Regions from separate parts of the Solibacillus sp. FSL K6-1523 genome, predicted to be linked through region 1. Evidence: riboswitches for the same ligand, from Rfam matches in the RefSeq annotation. Region 1 holds a riboswitch; each other region holds the start of a gene.
What was found. Region 1 has a riboswitch for S-adenosylmethionine ahead of MHI10_RS16925 (methionine ABC transporter ATP-binding protein). Riboswitches for the same ligand answer to the same signal wherever they lie in the genome.

Region 1 (4,218 bases):
ATGGTGGTTACGGCTTTATGGCTGAATATGAAGTAGAGCGTATTTACCGTGATTCTCGTATTAACCGTATTTTTGAAGGGACAAATGAAATTAACCGCATGATCGTACCAGGTACATTCATGAAGAAAGCATTAAAAGGTGAATTACCGTTATTACAAGTAGCACAAGACTTACAAAATGAATTATTAATGCTAATGCCTGAAGAAATTGGCGAAGCGGCATTAGAGCAAGAAAAATATTTAGTGAAAAACGCGAAGAAAATTGCGGTTCTTGCGGCGGGCGCGGCAGCACAACGTTTTGGTGCTAAATTAGATCAAGAGCAAGAAGTATTAGTGAACATTGCGAATATCGCCAACCAATTATACGCAATGGAATCAGCAGTCATCCGTACACAAAAAGCAATCGCACGTGATGGGGAAGAAAAAGCTGCACAAAAGATTCTGTACACGCAAATTTTCTGCCAAGAAGCATTTGCAGAAATCGAAAAAGAAGCAAAAGAAACATTGCTTGCGACAGTTGAAGGGGATGCAGGACGTATAATCTTATCGGCATTACGTAAATTAACTCGTAATAATCCTTACAACCTTATTCCGAAAAAACGTGAAGCATCAGTTAAATTAATTGAAGCGGCAAAATATGTTGTATAAGTAAGTAATGGATCCTTGGCATAATTGTGTCAGGACGCCAGATCGGATGTGGGACGCCGCATCCGATTTTTGAATTGTGTAAGTGAATCCGATATAATAGAAGAAAGTAGATTGCAAAAAAGGAGCACTTTTATGACAATTCAATTGATTCAATACCCAAAATGTACAACTTGTAAAAAAGCACAAAAATGGTTCGATGAAAATGGGATTACATATGAAATTAGAAATATCGTCGAACAAACACCTACTGTAGAGGAGTTAGCTGCAATTTATAAAGAGAGTGGCTTGCCTTTGAAGAAGTTTTTCAACACGTCAGGCATAAAGTATCGTGAGCTTGGTTTGAAAGATAAATTGGAAACAATGACTGAAGCGGAACAATTAGCATTACTAGCATCGGATGGTATGTTAATTAAACGACCACTCGTTACAGATGGTAAAAAATTAACATTAGGATTTAAGGAGTCTGACTTCTTAGAAACTTGGAAATAAACCGTGTAACATATTGAATTTCCGAACGATTTATGGCAAACTGAACATGAATATACTACATATTACTTGGAGGGGTTATCATGAACACACCAAAAGAATTGAAATATACTAAAGAGCACGAATGGGTAAAAATTGAGGACGGCAAAGCAACAATCGGTATTACGCACTTCGCACAATCTGAACTTGGTGATATCGTATTCGTTGAGCTACCAGAAGCTGGCGACGATATTACGAAAGATCAACCATTCGGTAGCGTAGAATCTGTTAAAACAGTTTCAGAATTATATGCACCGCTTTCAGGTAAAGTTGTATCAGTAAACGAAGAGTTATCTGACAACCCAGAGTTTGTTAACGAATCTCCATACGAACAAGCATGGATGGTTGTTATCGAATTAACAAATGAAGCTGAGTTAGAAGAATTACTGGATGCAGACGCTTACACTCAATTTATTGAACAGTAATAATCCTTACGCTAAAATCTGTACATACAGGTTTTAGCGTTTTTTTAGCTTAAGTAGGAGGTTTAATAATGGAGAAATGCATTATCGTAGAAGGGCGCTCAGATAAGCTTCAAATTGCCCCTTTACTTGCTGAACAAGTCTTCATACTTTGCACGAATGGTACAATAAGTGAAGATGAATTAATTGCATTATTAACGCCGTACGAGCAATATGAAATGGTAACGATGTTCGATGTTGATAAAAATGGAGAAAAATTGCGCAAGTTGATGAATCGTACTTATTCTGAAGCGCAGCATTTAATCATTCCAAAGCAATATATTGAAGTGGCAGAGACGCCAGCTTCTGTTTTAATAGAGCTTCTTAAAGATGCGAAATTTTTAGTAAAAGAAGGCTGATAGTAGTATGGAAGAATGGACGAAAGAACAATGGATAGAGCAGCTACAAAGCGGAGAGCAGTGTGCGTTTTATTTATATACACCACTATGTGGGACATGTGATGTAGCGTCAAAAATGTTAACGGTAATTGAAGAGTTACTGCCAGATTTGCCGATTGGTATGGCGAATATCAATTATTTAGGCAATTTTGCAATGGACATGCAAGTGGAAAGTGTGCCGTGTTTAATCATTGCAAACAATGGTGAAATTAGGGAAAAGGTATATGCGTTTCAATCTGTACCGTTTTTATTTGCAATATTAAAAAAATGATTGACGTTCCTAATTTAACGTGATAGAGTATCATTTATAAATAAAAACTTAATAGCGTTACTCTTATGAAGAGAGGCGGAGGGAAGTGCCCTATGAAGCCCGGCAACCAGCATTGTATGATGAAAAGGTGCCAAATCACACAAAGTTTAACTTTGAGAGATGAGAGAACGGTTCAACATAAATGTGTGAAAACCTTTCTACTTGTCGTCGTGGAAAGGTTTTTTGTATTTTCTTTACAAAATGAATCGACCCACACGAAAAAATGTGTTTTGAAAATAACGAATTAGTTATTTCAAATCGAAGGAGTTCAAAAAATGATTGATTTACAAAATATATCGAAAGTTTATAAGACAAAAAACGGTGAACTAAAAGCCGTAGACCAAGTAAATTTATCGATTAAACAAGGTGAAATCTACGGTATTATCGGTTACAGTGGTGCTGGTAAAAGTACGATGATTCGACTATTAAATGGCTTAGAAAAACCAACAGTTGGTTCGGTCATTATTAATGGCAATGATATTTCAAAGGCATCTGGGAAAAAGCTGCGAGATGCAAGACAAAAGATCAGCATGATTTTCCAACACTTCAATTTACTTTGGTCACGTACAGTGGAAGATAATATCGCCTTCCCACTTGAAATTGCGGGTGTACCAAAAGAAGAACGAGCAAAACGTGTAGAGGAACTCATTGAGCTTGTTGGACTAGCAGGACGAGGGAAAGCGTATCCATCCCAATTATCAGGTGGTCAAAAACAGCGTGTCGGCATTGCCCGTGCACTTGCCAATAATCCGGAAGTTTTATTATGTGACGAAGCAACTTCTGCACTCGACCCAGAAACGACGGATTCGATTTTAGAGTTATTACTCGATATTAATAAAAAAATCGGATTAACAATTGTACTCATTACACATGAAATGCATGTTATTCGGAAAATTTGTGACCGCGTTGCTGTAATGGAAGCAGGTAAAGTAGTGGAGCAAGGGGAGGTACTACAAGTATTCCAAAATCCGCAAGCGCCAATAACGAAAAACTTTATGGCACAAATATCTGGTGAAACGCAGGAAATGCAAGCATCACTTGAGCAAATTTTAGCGAACTATCCATCAGGGAAAATTGTGAAGCTTGGCTTTGTAGGACAAACAACAGAGCAACCGGTCATTTCACAAATCATTAAGCAATTTGATATTGTCGTGAACATTGTACATGGCAAAATTTCCAATACAACAAGTGGTCCACTCGGTACATTATTTATACATATTGAAGGTTCGAGTGATCAAATTAATGCTGCTTTAGAATTACTTGCGCAACATAAAGTTCAAACGGAGGTGATTGAACATGATTGAGCAATTATTTCCGAATGTAGATTGGGCAAAGATGCTCGCTGCAACTTATGAAACAGTTTATATGACGGCTGTCGCAACTGCTGTAACATTTGTACTTGGTTTAATTATCGGGATTGTCCTATTTTTAACGAGTGATAATCAGCTATGGGCTAATAAAATCGTCCATTTTCTAACGGGTTCAGTCGTGAATATTTTCCGTTCGATTCCATTTATCGTCTTAATTATTTTACTCATTCCATTCACAAAATTTTTACTTGGCACAATTCGTGGTGCTAATGCGGCTTTACCGGCACTTATTATTGGTGCGGCACCGTTTTATGCGCGAATGGTGTTAATCGCCTTACGTGAAATTGATAAAGGGGTAATTGAAGCGGCTCGTTCAATGGGTGCTAAAACGTCGACAATTATATGGAAAGTACTCATTCCAGAAAGTTTACCAGCATTAATTTCGGGGCTTACAGTAACAGCTGTTGCACTCGTTGGTTACACGGCAATGGCGGGGATTATTGGTGCAGGTGGACTTGGAACTTCAGCGTTTTTAGATGGCTTCCAGCGTAACCGCCAAGACGTGAC
Region 2 (4,218 bases), 3.1 Mb from region 1:
CCGATTTCACAAGTCCAAAAGAGGGTATTGATTCCATGCTTGGTTATTCGTTGACGCATGCTCGTACAGGCGCGGCAACATATTATACGGGCAATTTAGAAGAATCATACATGGATTCGCAAGGGGCACTGCAAATTATTGAAAAGGAATTTATCGAGAAGAAATGGGAAGGCGAAATGCCAATTCTTTATAACTTCTATGGCGAGGCGAGCTGGTTAACCGGTGTACTTGATGCAAATGGTTTCCTACAAAATTATTTCATCGTTTCCGCAGCGAACCCTGAAGTTAAAGCCTTTGCTTCCACACCAAAAGAGGCATTAAGACTATATAAAACGGCTTTAAATAGTGGCAGTAGTATAGTGGATGGCACATCTAAAGCGGAAGAAGCTACCGTAACAGGTGAGGTTGTTCGTGTGTATAAAGAGCGTGTCGGTAATTTTACACTCGTTTCATTCTTAATGAATTCGGGTGAAAACTTTATCGTAAGTTCAGAAATCGTACCACTTGCGATTTATTTACAAGAGGGTGACCGCATCGTTATGACGTATGCAAAAACTGGCGAACAGTTCCAACCTGTAAAAAACATTATTATCGAAGGTTTGTAAAAGAATATAAAAAGGGAAAGGGCAGAGATGTTGATACAGCGTCTCTGCCTTTTCTTATATATATTAGTAATTTTGAATATAGTGAAGCATTTTTTGTTCACGCAGTTGAAGTTGTTGTTCTGTATATAGCATGACATCCGCGAACTTTTGCCATTGCAAGTTTAACAGTTCTCGCTCGGTTGAAAAATGATCAGTAGGCTCATTTTTGAAAATATAGTCTAAATGGAAAATTTGCATGAGTACCACTTCAGGATTTTCAAAGTTGCTCACAAATTTAAGTTGCCAAATGGATGTATGGGCAATGTATTGGTTGGCAAATGCAGTGACAGCTTCATATTTTGAGTGTTCTATTTGATCTGTAATTTGATGATGGATTTTAGTTAATGCAACATTAATATCAGAAATGATTAGTGAATACTTCCGAGCAGATTTCAAATGTTGACGCTCTAATGATTTCGCAATGAATGGAGTCGACATTTCCTCTACCTCCTAATAACATGAGTCACTTTATAATAGCAAAAAATAGCATAAAAAACCTCAGTCGTAATGAGTAATATGAATTGCTAAAATATCTAATCATAATAAAAGAGTGAATGCAAAGTACTGATTCTATTAGTTAAAAAGGCATGCTACTAAGCTTAAAAAAACACCATGTTAACAGAGTGTTAAAATGGTGTGGGGTGATGCGATTATTTCCACGTAAAGCCTTTTGTTGCAAGGAAATCTTTCATGAATGGGCGTTTTTGATCAACTAAATAATCCGCCATTTGCTTCGTCCAAGTCGCCATCTTTTGATTGGAAGAACGACTTGCATAGTAAGATTCCATCATGGCATCATAGTCAGCTAATAATGTTTCGTATTGATCTACATCATAGCTATTTTCGTGTAATACCGCTGCTACTGGTAGACGAGGTTTTGTTTCATTGCGCTTTGTCGGCGTACCAATCGTCATCGCAAATAACGGGAATACATGATCTGGTAAATTAAATAGCTCGCTAATTTCAGCAGGATTGTTACGCGCTCCACCAATATAGCAAATACCGTAGCCCATCGCTTCAGCTGCAATGACAAAGTTTTGTGCGAATAATGAAACGTCCGCTACACCAACAAGTAAGTTTTCTGCTGAATCCGTTACAATATCAACACCGTGTTTTTGACCGGCAACTTGTAGACGCTTGAAATCCACGCAAAATAAGAAGGAAGCTCCCGCTGTTTTGAACTGGAAATCATTTTTGGATAACTCACCTAGTTTTGCCTTTTTCTCCTCATCCGTGACCCAAATAACACTATACGCTTGTACGAAATGTGAGCTAGCCGCCATTTGTGCAGTTTCGATTAAATCAACAATTGTCTCTTTTGAAATTTGTTCACCTGAATATTTTCGAACCGATGTGTGACTACGTAAAAGTTCTCTTGTTTGCATGTGAAATTCTCCCCCTATGTAAAAATAAAAGTTAAGGAACGTTCCTTTAAGTTTATTTTATATATATTTAACTAAAGAATCCAACTTTTAAAATCTTTCCGAAAAAGGTGGAGTAGATTTCCAATCCGATCCGGCCGCTTTTCGCGGGCACGACTCCAACTAACTTGTTTCGAGAGGTATCTTAAAATATATGAAAATCAGAAAATTTTAAATTAACTGTTGACGGAATGGTAGGATCTGTTTTATACTGTGAAACAACGATGGAACATGAATCACATACTCTTATCAAGAGCGGCGGAGGGAATAGGCCCTGTGATGCCCGGCAACCAGTGAGTGACGAACTGACTAAGGTGCTACTTCCTACAAAATGCAATGTGCATTTTGAAAGATAAGAGGAGGCAAACTTGCTCATTTGCAAACCCTCTTCTTAGCTGAAGAGGGTTTTTTTTCATTCAAAAAAACTCCTCCTCTATAACACCGACTTTACCATCGAAAACTATTTTGGAGGTTATTATTCATGACAAATTTACGACCAGAAACATTATTATTACACGGTGGACAAAAGCCAGATCCTGTAACGGGTGCGATTGCTGTACCAATTTATCGTTCAACGGCTTATGCATTTAAAGACACTGCTCATGCGCAGCGATTATTTGCATTAGAAGAAGCGGGCAATATTTATTCGCGTATTATGAACCCTACTGTAGGTGCTTTTGAAGAACGTGTTGCGTTATTGGAAGGGGGATCAGCGGCAGTAGCACTTTCATCTGGTGCAGCAGCAATTGCCTTTTCAATTTTAAACTTAGCAGGCGCTGGAGACGAGATTGTTGCAGCAGGATCGCTTTACGGTGGTACGTATAATTTATTTGCCACAACATTACCACGCTACGGTATTACGGTGAAATTTGTGGATGAAACAGACCCAGAAAACTTCCGCAGTGCAATTACAGATAAAACAAAGGCTGTATTTGCAGAAATTATCGGGAACCCAAGCTTAAATGTGTTAGATATTGAAGCAGTTGCGACAATTGCACATGAAAACGGATTACCATTATTAATCGATAGCACATTTGCTTCGCCATATGGTGGGAACCCAATTGAATTTGGCGCGGATGTTGTCATTCACTCGGCTACGAAATGGATTGGCGGTCACGGTACGACAATTGGTGGTATTGTCGTGGATGCAGGGAAATTTGATTGGACACAAGGACGTCATCCAGGATTTACAGAGCCAGATACGTCATATCACGGACTTCGTTACGGAATTGATACAGCAGGGGCTGCATTTGCCACAAAGCTACGTGTTCAACTGTTACGTGATTTCGGTCCAACATTATCAGCAGACGCAGCATTTAACTTTTTACAAGGGCTAGAAACGCTTCATTTGCGTATCGTACGCCATAATGAAAATGCATTAAAAGTAGCGGAATATTTACGTAACCACCCATTCGTGGACTATGTAAACTATAACGGCTTTGAAGATTTCCCTTCACATGAATTAGCGAAGAAGTATTTGAAAAATGGGTTTGGCTCGATTTTAACATTTGGCATTAAAGGTGGACGTGAAGCAGGTCGTCAAGTCATTGATAACGTGGAATTATTCTCACACGTAGCAAACGTAGGGGACGCACGTTCATTAATTATCCACCCAGCATCGACAACACACCAACAATTATCAGCGGAAGAATTAAAAGTGGCTGGTGTATCCGAGGAGCTCATTCGCTTATCGATCGGTTTAGAAGCAGCGGAAGATATTATTGCAGATTTAGAACAAGCTTTAGCAAAAGTTGCGTCTACTTTAGAAGTAGAAACTCAAGCTTAACTTGATTCATCAGGGGGTTAAACCCCTGATGAATCAAGTTAGCCTCTGGCGGATGTCACAGATTTTTAAAAGGAATTTTTTCGAGCAAAGCAAGCTCGAAAAAATCTGGACACAATTACGCCGAGGCGTAATTGATTATAGTAGAAGAAACTTGTCCGCCTTTCATCATTTCGTTAGGGGCAAGTTGCTGAAATTAAAACCAAGTAACTCTATAAGTATTATTGACAAAGTTAAAACCGAGTAATAGAATAAGGATTATAAACCAAGTAATGTAAATTATGTTGCAGCATCGTTTAAACTACTTGGTAATAGCGTACTTGCAAATAGTGAACCCCCTTGCGCAAGTACGTAATCTTAATAAATGAAA
Region 3 (4,218 bases), 560 kb from region 1:
AAGTGCGAAAGCTATCTGAACAAACGAAAGAATCGGCTGTCAATGTAGGAGAACTATTAAAAAATACGAATGATCGCACGATGAAATTGCTTGAATCATTGGAGCAAATTCAGAAAGCTGTTCAAACAGGTGAGGAAAATATGGGAGGCACCGAAGAACAATTCTCACTTATCGTGGAGGCTATGGTGGAAACGAAAGAACAAAATAACCTAGTTGAAAATGAAGTGGAGCAAATGTGTGGCATCATATCGGAGCTTGGTCGAGCATTTGATGAAGTGACATTGTCAGCTGATACATTAGCTGTCATTTCACATGGGCTAGAAAAATAATGTATTTAATAAACCCATGCCATTTTGATTCAATTCAAAATGGTTTTTTCGTGCGATATTTGTAATATACGGTTTGCCTATTTTGAAGGGAAACCGATTATACTAAAGATAAATATAGTTATGTACGGGAATGGGAGCGATTAGGATGAAAACAGTTATCGTTGTAGGTGGCGGCATTACAGGTCTTTGCACGATGCATTATTTGAAAAGACAAATGGCTGAGAAAAAGGTAGCGGCGCGTCTTATTTTAATAGAAAAGAATGCGCATTTAGGTGGGAAAATTCATTCAGAATATGAAGACGGGTTTATTATGGAAACAGGTGCGGACTCTATTGTTGCGCGTCATCCTGGTGTACTGGAACTTGTACGCGAACTGGATTTTGAATCAGAACTTGTATATAACGAGACAGGTATATCCTATATTCATACGAATAATGAGCTTCATGCGATTCCAGCGGGCTCAACATTTGGTATTCCGATGAGTGTGGATTCATTAATGGCAAGTACGCTCATTTCTGAAGAGGGAAAAAAACGTGTGCTACAAGATTTTGAAATACCGAATACGGATTTTACAAAGGACAGTTCAATAGGAGAGTTTTTGGAATTTTTCTTAGGGGAAGAAGTTGTGCATAATCAAATTGCCCCAGTACTATCAGGCGTTTATTCAGGTGATTTGTATCAATTAAGTTTAGCATCGACACTCCCTTATTTAGTCGATTATAAAAATGATCATGGTTCAATCATTAAAGGGTTTGAGGAAAATCGAGAGCAGTTTGAGAAGGCCGCAAATAAGAAGTTCATTTCATTTAAAAATGGATTGTCTGCTGTCATCGATCGACTTGAGGAAATGTTGCCAGAAGTTGAATTTATGAAAAATGCTACAACAGAAAGTATTCGAAAAGTGGGAACGCGCTATGAGGTAATAGCTAACGGAGAAAAAGTGGAAGCGGACGTTGTTGTGCTTGCCGTTCCAAATGACACCGTGCGTAAAGTATTAGCGGATGCACCACTAGATAAAAATTTAAAACAGTTTTCAACGGCATCTGTACTGACGATGTATGTAGGTTTTGATGTGCCGGATGATGTATTGCCAGCGGATGGAACGGGCTTTATTGTTTCGCATCAGAGTGATTTAATGTGCAATGCATCGACTTGGACAAGTAGAAAATGGAAGCATACGTCAGCACAAGGTAACCTACTTGTACGTTTATTTTATAAAAATAGTAATCCGCGCTATGAACAATTAGCTGCAATGTCAGATGATGAGCTTACGAAAGTTGCGTTAGAGGATATTCGAATAAGCCTTGGCATTGAAGCACAACCAAAAATAGTGAATGTGACAAAGTGGATTGATCAAATGCCGCGTTATGATTTAGCGCATAATGAGGCGCTTGGTATTGTAATAGAAGATTTAGAGGCGCGTTATCCGAACGTAATACTTGCAGGTTGCTCGTATTTTGGTGTGGGCATTGGTGCATGTATTCAAAACGGGAAAAAAACCGCACAACAAATAATCAATGCAATTGTGTAAAGTTATGCTTGAATGTGCTAGAAGGTATTGACGTTTTTTTCATATAACGTTATGATTCTTTTAATTATTATTAAAAAATTCATATAATTACTAATAAAAAAATAATATTGTATCTTATCGAGAGAAGTTGAGGGACTGGCCCTATGAAACTTCAGCAACCAACGAATTGTCAGGTGCTAAATCCAGCAGGCAAATGCCAGAAGATGAGAGGGACCTAAACTTACTATGTGTAACGCCTTCTTTTTATATTAGAAAGAAGGCTTTTTTATATCAATAAATGACTGAAAATACTGTGAATAGGGGAGTGGATACAATGGGTTTACTAGAAGATTTAAAAACAAAAGTATTAACAGCTGATGGTGCAATTGGAACGTTATTATATTCTTACGGTTTAGACTATTGTCATGAGGAAATGAATATTGCACGACCAGAAATTATCGAAAAAATACATGGTGAATATGTAGCAGCAGGCGCGGATATTATCCAGACGAATACATATGGTGCGAATGCGATTAAACTTGCTCGTTATGGCTATGAAAATCGCGTGCAAGAATTCAATGAAGCGGCTATTCAAATTGCTAAGCGTGCGGCAGCGCCAGGGGGGCAGTATGTGTTGGCAACAATCGGAGGCATTCGCGGCGTCCGAAAAAATGATGTGACATTAGCAGAAATTTTAGATGCGTTTGAGGAACAAGTGAAAGTACTTCTCGCAGGACAACCGGATGGCTTTTTACTCGAAACGTATTATGATTTTGAGGAATTATCGCATTGTGTTCATTTATTGCGCACATTAACGGACTTACCGATTATTGCACAAGTGACGATGCAAGATCCAGGCGTTTTACAAAATGGCATGTCATTGAATGAAGCGTTATATGATTTGGAAGCGTTAGGCGCGGATATTGTCGGCAGTAACTGTCGCTTAGGGCCGTTCCATACAATTCAAGCATTTGAAGGTATAGCACTTCCGGAAAATGCGTTTTTATCGGCTTCTCCCAATGCTTCTTTATTAGATGTGGAAGATGGGCGTGTTGTTTATGAGTCAGAGGCAGATTATTTTGCGCGAGCTGCGGTTGAATTAGTGGAGCAAGGTGTTCGTTTAATTGGTGGCTGCTGTGGAACGACACCACAGCATATAGCGGCAGTGAAAAGTCGTTTAGCGCATGTTAAGCCGATTACAGAGAAAAAGGTGAAGAAAGAGCAAGGTTGGACAGAGTTTGTGCGTGTACCTGAACCACGTCAGCAAGAGCCTTTACATATAAAGGCGCAGCGCGAACGTTCAGTCATTGTAGAGCTAGATACACCACGTCATTTAGAAATTGATGGATTTGTGGAAGGTGCTAAAAAATTATACAACGCAGGTGCAGATGTCATTATGATGGCGGATAATTCCCTTGCCTCTCCGCGTATAAGCAATATTGCGATGGCGGCTATTTTGAAGCAACACGGTATACGTACATTGCCCCATCTAACTTGTCGTGACCGTAATTTAATCGGCTTGCAATCACATTTAATGGGCTTAGATGCATTAGAGTTGCATGACCTTTTAGTGGTGACAGGTGACCCGACAAAAGTGGGAGACTTCCCTGGGGCAACGAGTGTATATGATGTGTCATCTATGGAGTTAATTTCATTAGTGAAACAATTAAATGAAGGTGTTTCTTTCACAGGGAAAACATTGCGAAAGCAGGCGAATTTCTCCGTAGCAGGTGCGTTCAATCCAAATGTGCGTGTAGTAGAACGTGCGGTTGCGCGTTTAGAGAAAAAAATTGAACACGGGGCGGATTATTTTATTTCGCAGCCCGTTTATACAAAAGAAAAGATTAAAGAAATTTATGAGGCGACAAAGCATTTAGAAACGCCGATATATATTGGCATCATGCCTTTAACTTCATTTAGAAGCGCGAACTTCCTACATCATGAAGTACCAGGCATTAAGCTTTCAGAAGAAGCGTTAGCGCGTATGGAAGCTTGTGGTGAGGACAAGGAGGCTGCAACGAAAGAGGGCATAGCAATTGCCAAAGAACTTTTAGAAACAGCTTGTCAGTATTTTAATGGAATTTATTTAATTACACCATTCTTACGCTACGATATGACGTTAGAGTTAATCGACTATGTGAAAGCGTTCGATCTGAAATATAAAGGAGTCAAAACAAATGCTTAATCATCCAATTCAGGATCAACTACAAAAACGAATATTAATTATAGATGGTGCAATGGGTACAATGCTTCAAAATGAAAATTTGACGTATGAAGATTTCGGTGGTGAAGAATTAGACGGCTGTAACGAAAACCTAATTTTGACGCGCCCAGATGTACTTGAGAAAATCCACCGTGCGTATTTAGAAGCTGGTTCAG
Region 4 (4,218 bases), 1.4 Mb from region 1:
GGACTTTATGCGTCTATTTTGAGTTTTGTCCGTCTATTTTAGAATTTATGCGTTTATTTCAAGTTTTGTCCGTCTATTAGCGAATTTACCCGTTTAAATATCATCTTTATATTTTTTTACAATAGAGAAAGTTAATCGAATCGCATAATAAACACCATAAATCATAGCTAATAATATAAGGAAAATTATTATTTGACCTATCCATGCTCCCATCACTTGTCCCACCTTATTTACGTCTTAAATTGATGATCTTTTCATTAATGACTGAATAATCAGTTCTATAAATAGTGTAGCACATTTATAATTATAGGTGCGAGATGAATATGGTTCAAAAAAGATTGACTGTTTCCACAGATGATACGTTGATGTTTATAAGGAAACTCAAGGTAAATATTGCACAAAAATTACTCCAAAATATAGGTTTGATAACCGATATAAGTATTAATTCAGAAAATTATATATGTGAAGAGGGGAATCATTACATGAATATTAGTACCGCTGCATCTTATCAAACAAAAGCTTTCTATGCGAAAAACACCGCCAAGATGGACACTGGGGGAAGGGCATTTAATATCCCCCAAACGATAGCGACTACACAAAAAGACTCATCTACTGTTTATGAAGAACTTTCTAGTAAATACGATGTTCGAAGTGCTACTTTTGAAGAAATTGTTGAAATATCCAATGCATTATTTGAGGCAGGAGAAATATCTTCCAAAGAACATATGCTTATGACATTTGATTTCGAGCGTGCTACTAACCATTTAAAACAAAATGTACCAGGTGTTCCATCTAGTTTTAATATGTGTGAAACACCTGCTGATAGGAATGGGCGCAGAGATTGGATTGCTGAGTTTGGGGCAAGAGCATCAAAAAATTTTAAGTTTGGCAATTTAATCGGTTATCAAAGTAATATGAAAGCTGTTAATATATTGCAAAGACTCAGCACAAAAGTAAAATAGGGACCTCGTAAAATAATACATTTTTAAGGGTGGAACAGGCAGCCGCCACACCAATACTAATCATTGGTCTTATAAGAGATGCAGATTGTCACCTGCCAAATAACTTATCATTCGTGTAACACCTACATCTGCAATTAAGTATGGGGTTACCAAACTTGATTATGAGTATTCGTCGTAAATCAACTTTACGACCTTAGGAGAGAATGCACTTGTTAAAGAATAGATATATTAGCATAGTTTTTGTTATATTGATTGCGAGTGCAGTCTTTCTATTATATACACTAAAGATTGGCCAATCCGGCGGTTCTATACATAAACCAGTAGAACAGGCTACATCAATAAGCAAAGAGCAAACCGGTGAAAAGAAAACATTATCCATGATGGAAGCTGTGCTCCTTGGATATGAAGAGGCGAAGAAGTATACAGAAGAAGAACCCTTGCTTATCCATTTGACAAGTACAGATGATACGACTAGTTCGCAAGGAAAAAATGAAGGTGCGGACGGTAAAAGAATTGCGTGGAATGTTCTATTTGGGAGTAAAAAGGGGAATATTCATATTAACCTATATATCAATGATGGAAAAGTCGATGCCTGGATGAGCGAGGACGATAACAATTTGCTTCAGAAGGGACAATATGCTGTTTCTGACATTAAAATTGATTCTCCCGAGGCAATTAAAAAAGCGATTGAAGTATTGGATATACAGCCAGAGGATCCTAAAGTAGAGGATGACTGGATTAAGGGGTATCATTTTAGTATTTCTGGATTTCTTACTGACCCAAACTCCTCTGAACGACGTTATTTGCTTAGAATCATGGGGATTTCACCGAATTCTCCTAACAGCGAGAATGACAGCTTAAGGATGACCGTATTTTTTGATGTCAAAACAGGCGAAATGGTGAATGCTTCTGAGATGACTGGTTACGACAAGGATGATCGTACAGACTGGAAGGAAGTAGAGCTTGAAAAGATGCCAAGCAATAAGTGATTGTTGGAAGGAACGATGGAAAATAACTTAAGAGAAGAGCGATTAGTGTCAGGATTTTGGCGATTTACAATGTTCTGGTAACACATTTTTAAGAATTATTGCAAAATTCCCAAATCCATGTTACGATGGTTAACAATTCAATAAGACTTATCAAGAGAAGCGGAGGGGAATGGCCCGATGAAGCTTCAGCAACCTCTAATTTAGATTAGAAAGGTGCTACTTCCAGCAAGGGATTTTCCCTTGAAAGATAAGAGCGAACTTAGAGTCCCTCATTCTTTTTCTGGAATGAGGGATTTTTGATTTTAATAAAGAAAAATTGGGGGAACGAGCATGCCTATTAACATTCAAAAACAATTACCAGCTGGGGAATTACTGCGACAAGAGAAAATTTTCGTAATGGAAGAAGACCGCGCGAAAACACAGCAAATTCGTCCGTTAAATATTTTAGTGTTTAATTTAATGCCGGAAAAGGAAAAAACGGAGCTACAACTTTTACGCTTACTTGGCAATACACCATTACAAGTGAACGTGACATTTTTAAACACAGCTACATACGAATCCAAAAATGTCTCGAAGTCACATTTAGACACGTTTTATCAAACATTTGATGAAATTAAACATCGCCGCTATGACGGACTCATTATTACTGGGGCTCCTGTTGAAAAGATGGAATTTGAAGAGGTTGGTTATTGGCAAGAGATTCAGGAAGTGATGGATTGGGCGGATAAAAATGTCACGTCGATTATGCATATATGTTGGGGAGCACAAGCGGCATTATACCATCGCTTCGGCATAGGGAAATTTGAATTACCGAAAAAATGCTCGGGTATTTATTCACATGTTATAACGGATTTAACCGTAGATTTAGTGCGCGGCTTCAGTGATCATTATGTCGCACCACATTCACGTCATACCTCGGTTTCGATTGAGGAAGTCCGCGCCCATCCAGAATTGCGTTTGTTGAGTTATTCAGATGATGCTGGGGTATTTATCGTCCAATCAAAAAATAATAAGCATATTATGATTACCGGTCATTTAGAATACGATGCAACAACACTATCGGATGAATATTTCCGTGATTTGGAGAAGGACCCGGAACAAACAGAAATTCCGGTCAATTACTTCCCAAATAATGATCCACAAAAAGAACCAAAAAATACTTGGCGTGCACATTCACATTTACTATTTTATAACTGGTTGAACTATTATGTGTACCAAGAAACACCATATGAATGGCATTTTGTTGAAGATGCATTAGAATATCATATTTAAAACGAATCTAGCTCCTATCACTAAAATTGACGATAGGAGCTGATTTAATTCATTCATATCTTACTTCAACGCCACCCATGTGCGATCACGTTCCATTTGAAGGTGAACAGGGGTATTGAAAAAGGCGCTTAACTGCTGCTCGGTTAACAAGGCTTGCCGATTTCCTTGATCGTACGCCTGACCATCCTTCATAAGCAAAACGTGAGAAAAACAAGGTAATATTTCTTCTACATGATGCGTTACATAAATAAGTGTCGGTCCACCTGGTTGCTGTGAAATTTTTTCAATCGTTTGCAGCAAATTTTCTCGTTCAATCAAATCTAAACCACCACAAGGTTCATCCAAAATTAATATTTCCGGATTGGCCATTATCGCCCGCGCAATTTGAACGCGCTGTCTTTCCCCTTGAGATAGATGTTCAAACGTTTTATTCGCTAAATGGGCACAATTAAAATGCGTCATTATTTCTACCGCTTTCTTTATATCGGCATCAGTTACTTCTTCAAATAAGCGCAACGCTCCAAACATCCCACTCAGTACAATTTCAACCGCATTGTCCTGCAGATTAAAGTTGTCAATCATCGCATTACTTACCCATCCGATTCGCATTCGAAGCTTTGGAATATACGTTTTACCATACGTTTCTCCCAGCACTTGCACCGTTCCCGCATTTGGCCAAATATAGCCGTTAATCACCTTTAATAAAGTTGTTTTCCCCGAACCATTTAAGCCTAAAATCGCCCAATGCTGATCTCTTTCAACGTGCCAACTGAAATCTTTCAGTATGACTTTTTCATTGCGGTAAAGATGAATATTTTCGATATGTATCATTTAAAACACCTCCACTTCTAATTATGCAATATTTTATAAAATTCAGAAAGTACATGCGGAGATTTTTAATAAAAAAGGCAATACCTCTCAATTGAATAGCATTTCATTACAAACTCAGTAGAATATTCTATATAATAAAAAATCCTCTCAAAACGTTGTTAATC

Region 2: another riboswitch for S-adenosylmethionine. It lies ahead of MHI10_RS01955 (O-acetylhomoserine aminocarboxypropyltransferase/cysteine synthase family protein); the one in region 1 lies ahead of MHI10_RS16925 (methionine ABC transporter ATP-binding protein).
Region 3: another riboswitch for S-adenosylmethionine. It lies ahead of MHI10_RS19455 (bifunctional homocysteine S-methyltransferase/methylenetetrahydrofolate reductase); the one in region 1 lies ahead of MHI10_RS16925 (methionine ABC transporter ATP-binding protein).
Region 4: another riboswitch for S-adenosylmethionine. It lies ahead of metA (homoserine O-acetyltransferase MetA); the one in region 1 lies ahead of MHI10_RS16925 (methionine ABC transporter ATP-binding protein).

What each region holds. Positions count from the first base shown of each region.
Region 1 covers NZ_JBBOSU010000001.1:3,486,699-3,490,916, reverse strand. The annotation lists gene MHI10_RS16950 (acyl-CoA dehydrogenase family protein) at 1-647, shown strand, start outside; gene MHI10_RS16945 (arsenate reductase family protein) at 780-1,136, shown strand; gene gcvH (glycine cleavage system protein GcvH) at 1,217-1,597, shown strand; gene MHI10_RS16935 (toprim domain-containing protein) at 1,666-1,992, shown strand; gene MHI10_RS16930 (thioredoxin family protein) at 2,000-2,302, shown strand; SAM riboswitch class I at 2,363-2,468, shown strand; gene MHI10_RS16925 (methionine ABC transporter ATP-binding protein) at 2,617-3,645, shown strand; gene MHI10_RS16920 (methionine ABC transporter permease) at 3,638-4,218, shown strand, end outside.
Region 2 covers NZ_JBBOSU010000001.1:397,791-402,008, forward strand. The annotation lists gene MHI10_RS01940 (hypothetical protein) at 1-605, shown strand, start outside; gene MHI10_RS01945 (hypothetical protein) at 669-1,082, opposite strand; gene nfsA (oxygen-insensitive NADPH nitroreductase) at 1,295-2,029, opposite strand; SAM riboswitch class I at 2,309-2,424, shown strand; gene MHI10_RS01955 (O-acetylhomoserine aminocarboxypropyltransferase/cysteine synthase family protein) at 2,547-3,851, shown strand.
Region 3 covers NZ_JBBOSU010000001.1:4,045,105-4,049,322, reverse strand. The annotation lists gene MHI10_RS19465 (globin-coupled sensor protein) at 1-329, shown strand, start outside; gene hemG (protoporphyrinogen oxidase) at 475-1,860, shown strand; SAM riboswitch class I at 1,972-2,070, shown strand; gene MHI10_RS19455 (bifunctional homocysteine S-methyltransferase/methylenetetrahydrofolate reductase) at 2,174-4,024, shown strand; gene metH (methionine synthase) at 4,017-4,218, shown strand, end outside.
Region 4 covers NZ_JBBOSU010000001.1:2,107,575-2,111,792, reverse strand. The annotation lists gene MHI10_RS09995 (hypothetical protein) at 324-962, shown strand; gene MHI10_RS09990 (hypothetical protein) at 1,172-1,951, shown strand; SAM riboswitch class I at 2,096-2,205, shown strand; gene metA (homoserine O-acetyltransferase MetA) at 2,282-3,223, shown strand; gene MHI10_RS09980 (ABC transporter ATP-binding protein) at 3,284-4,054, opposite strand.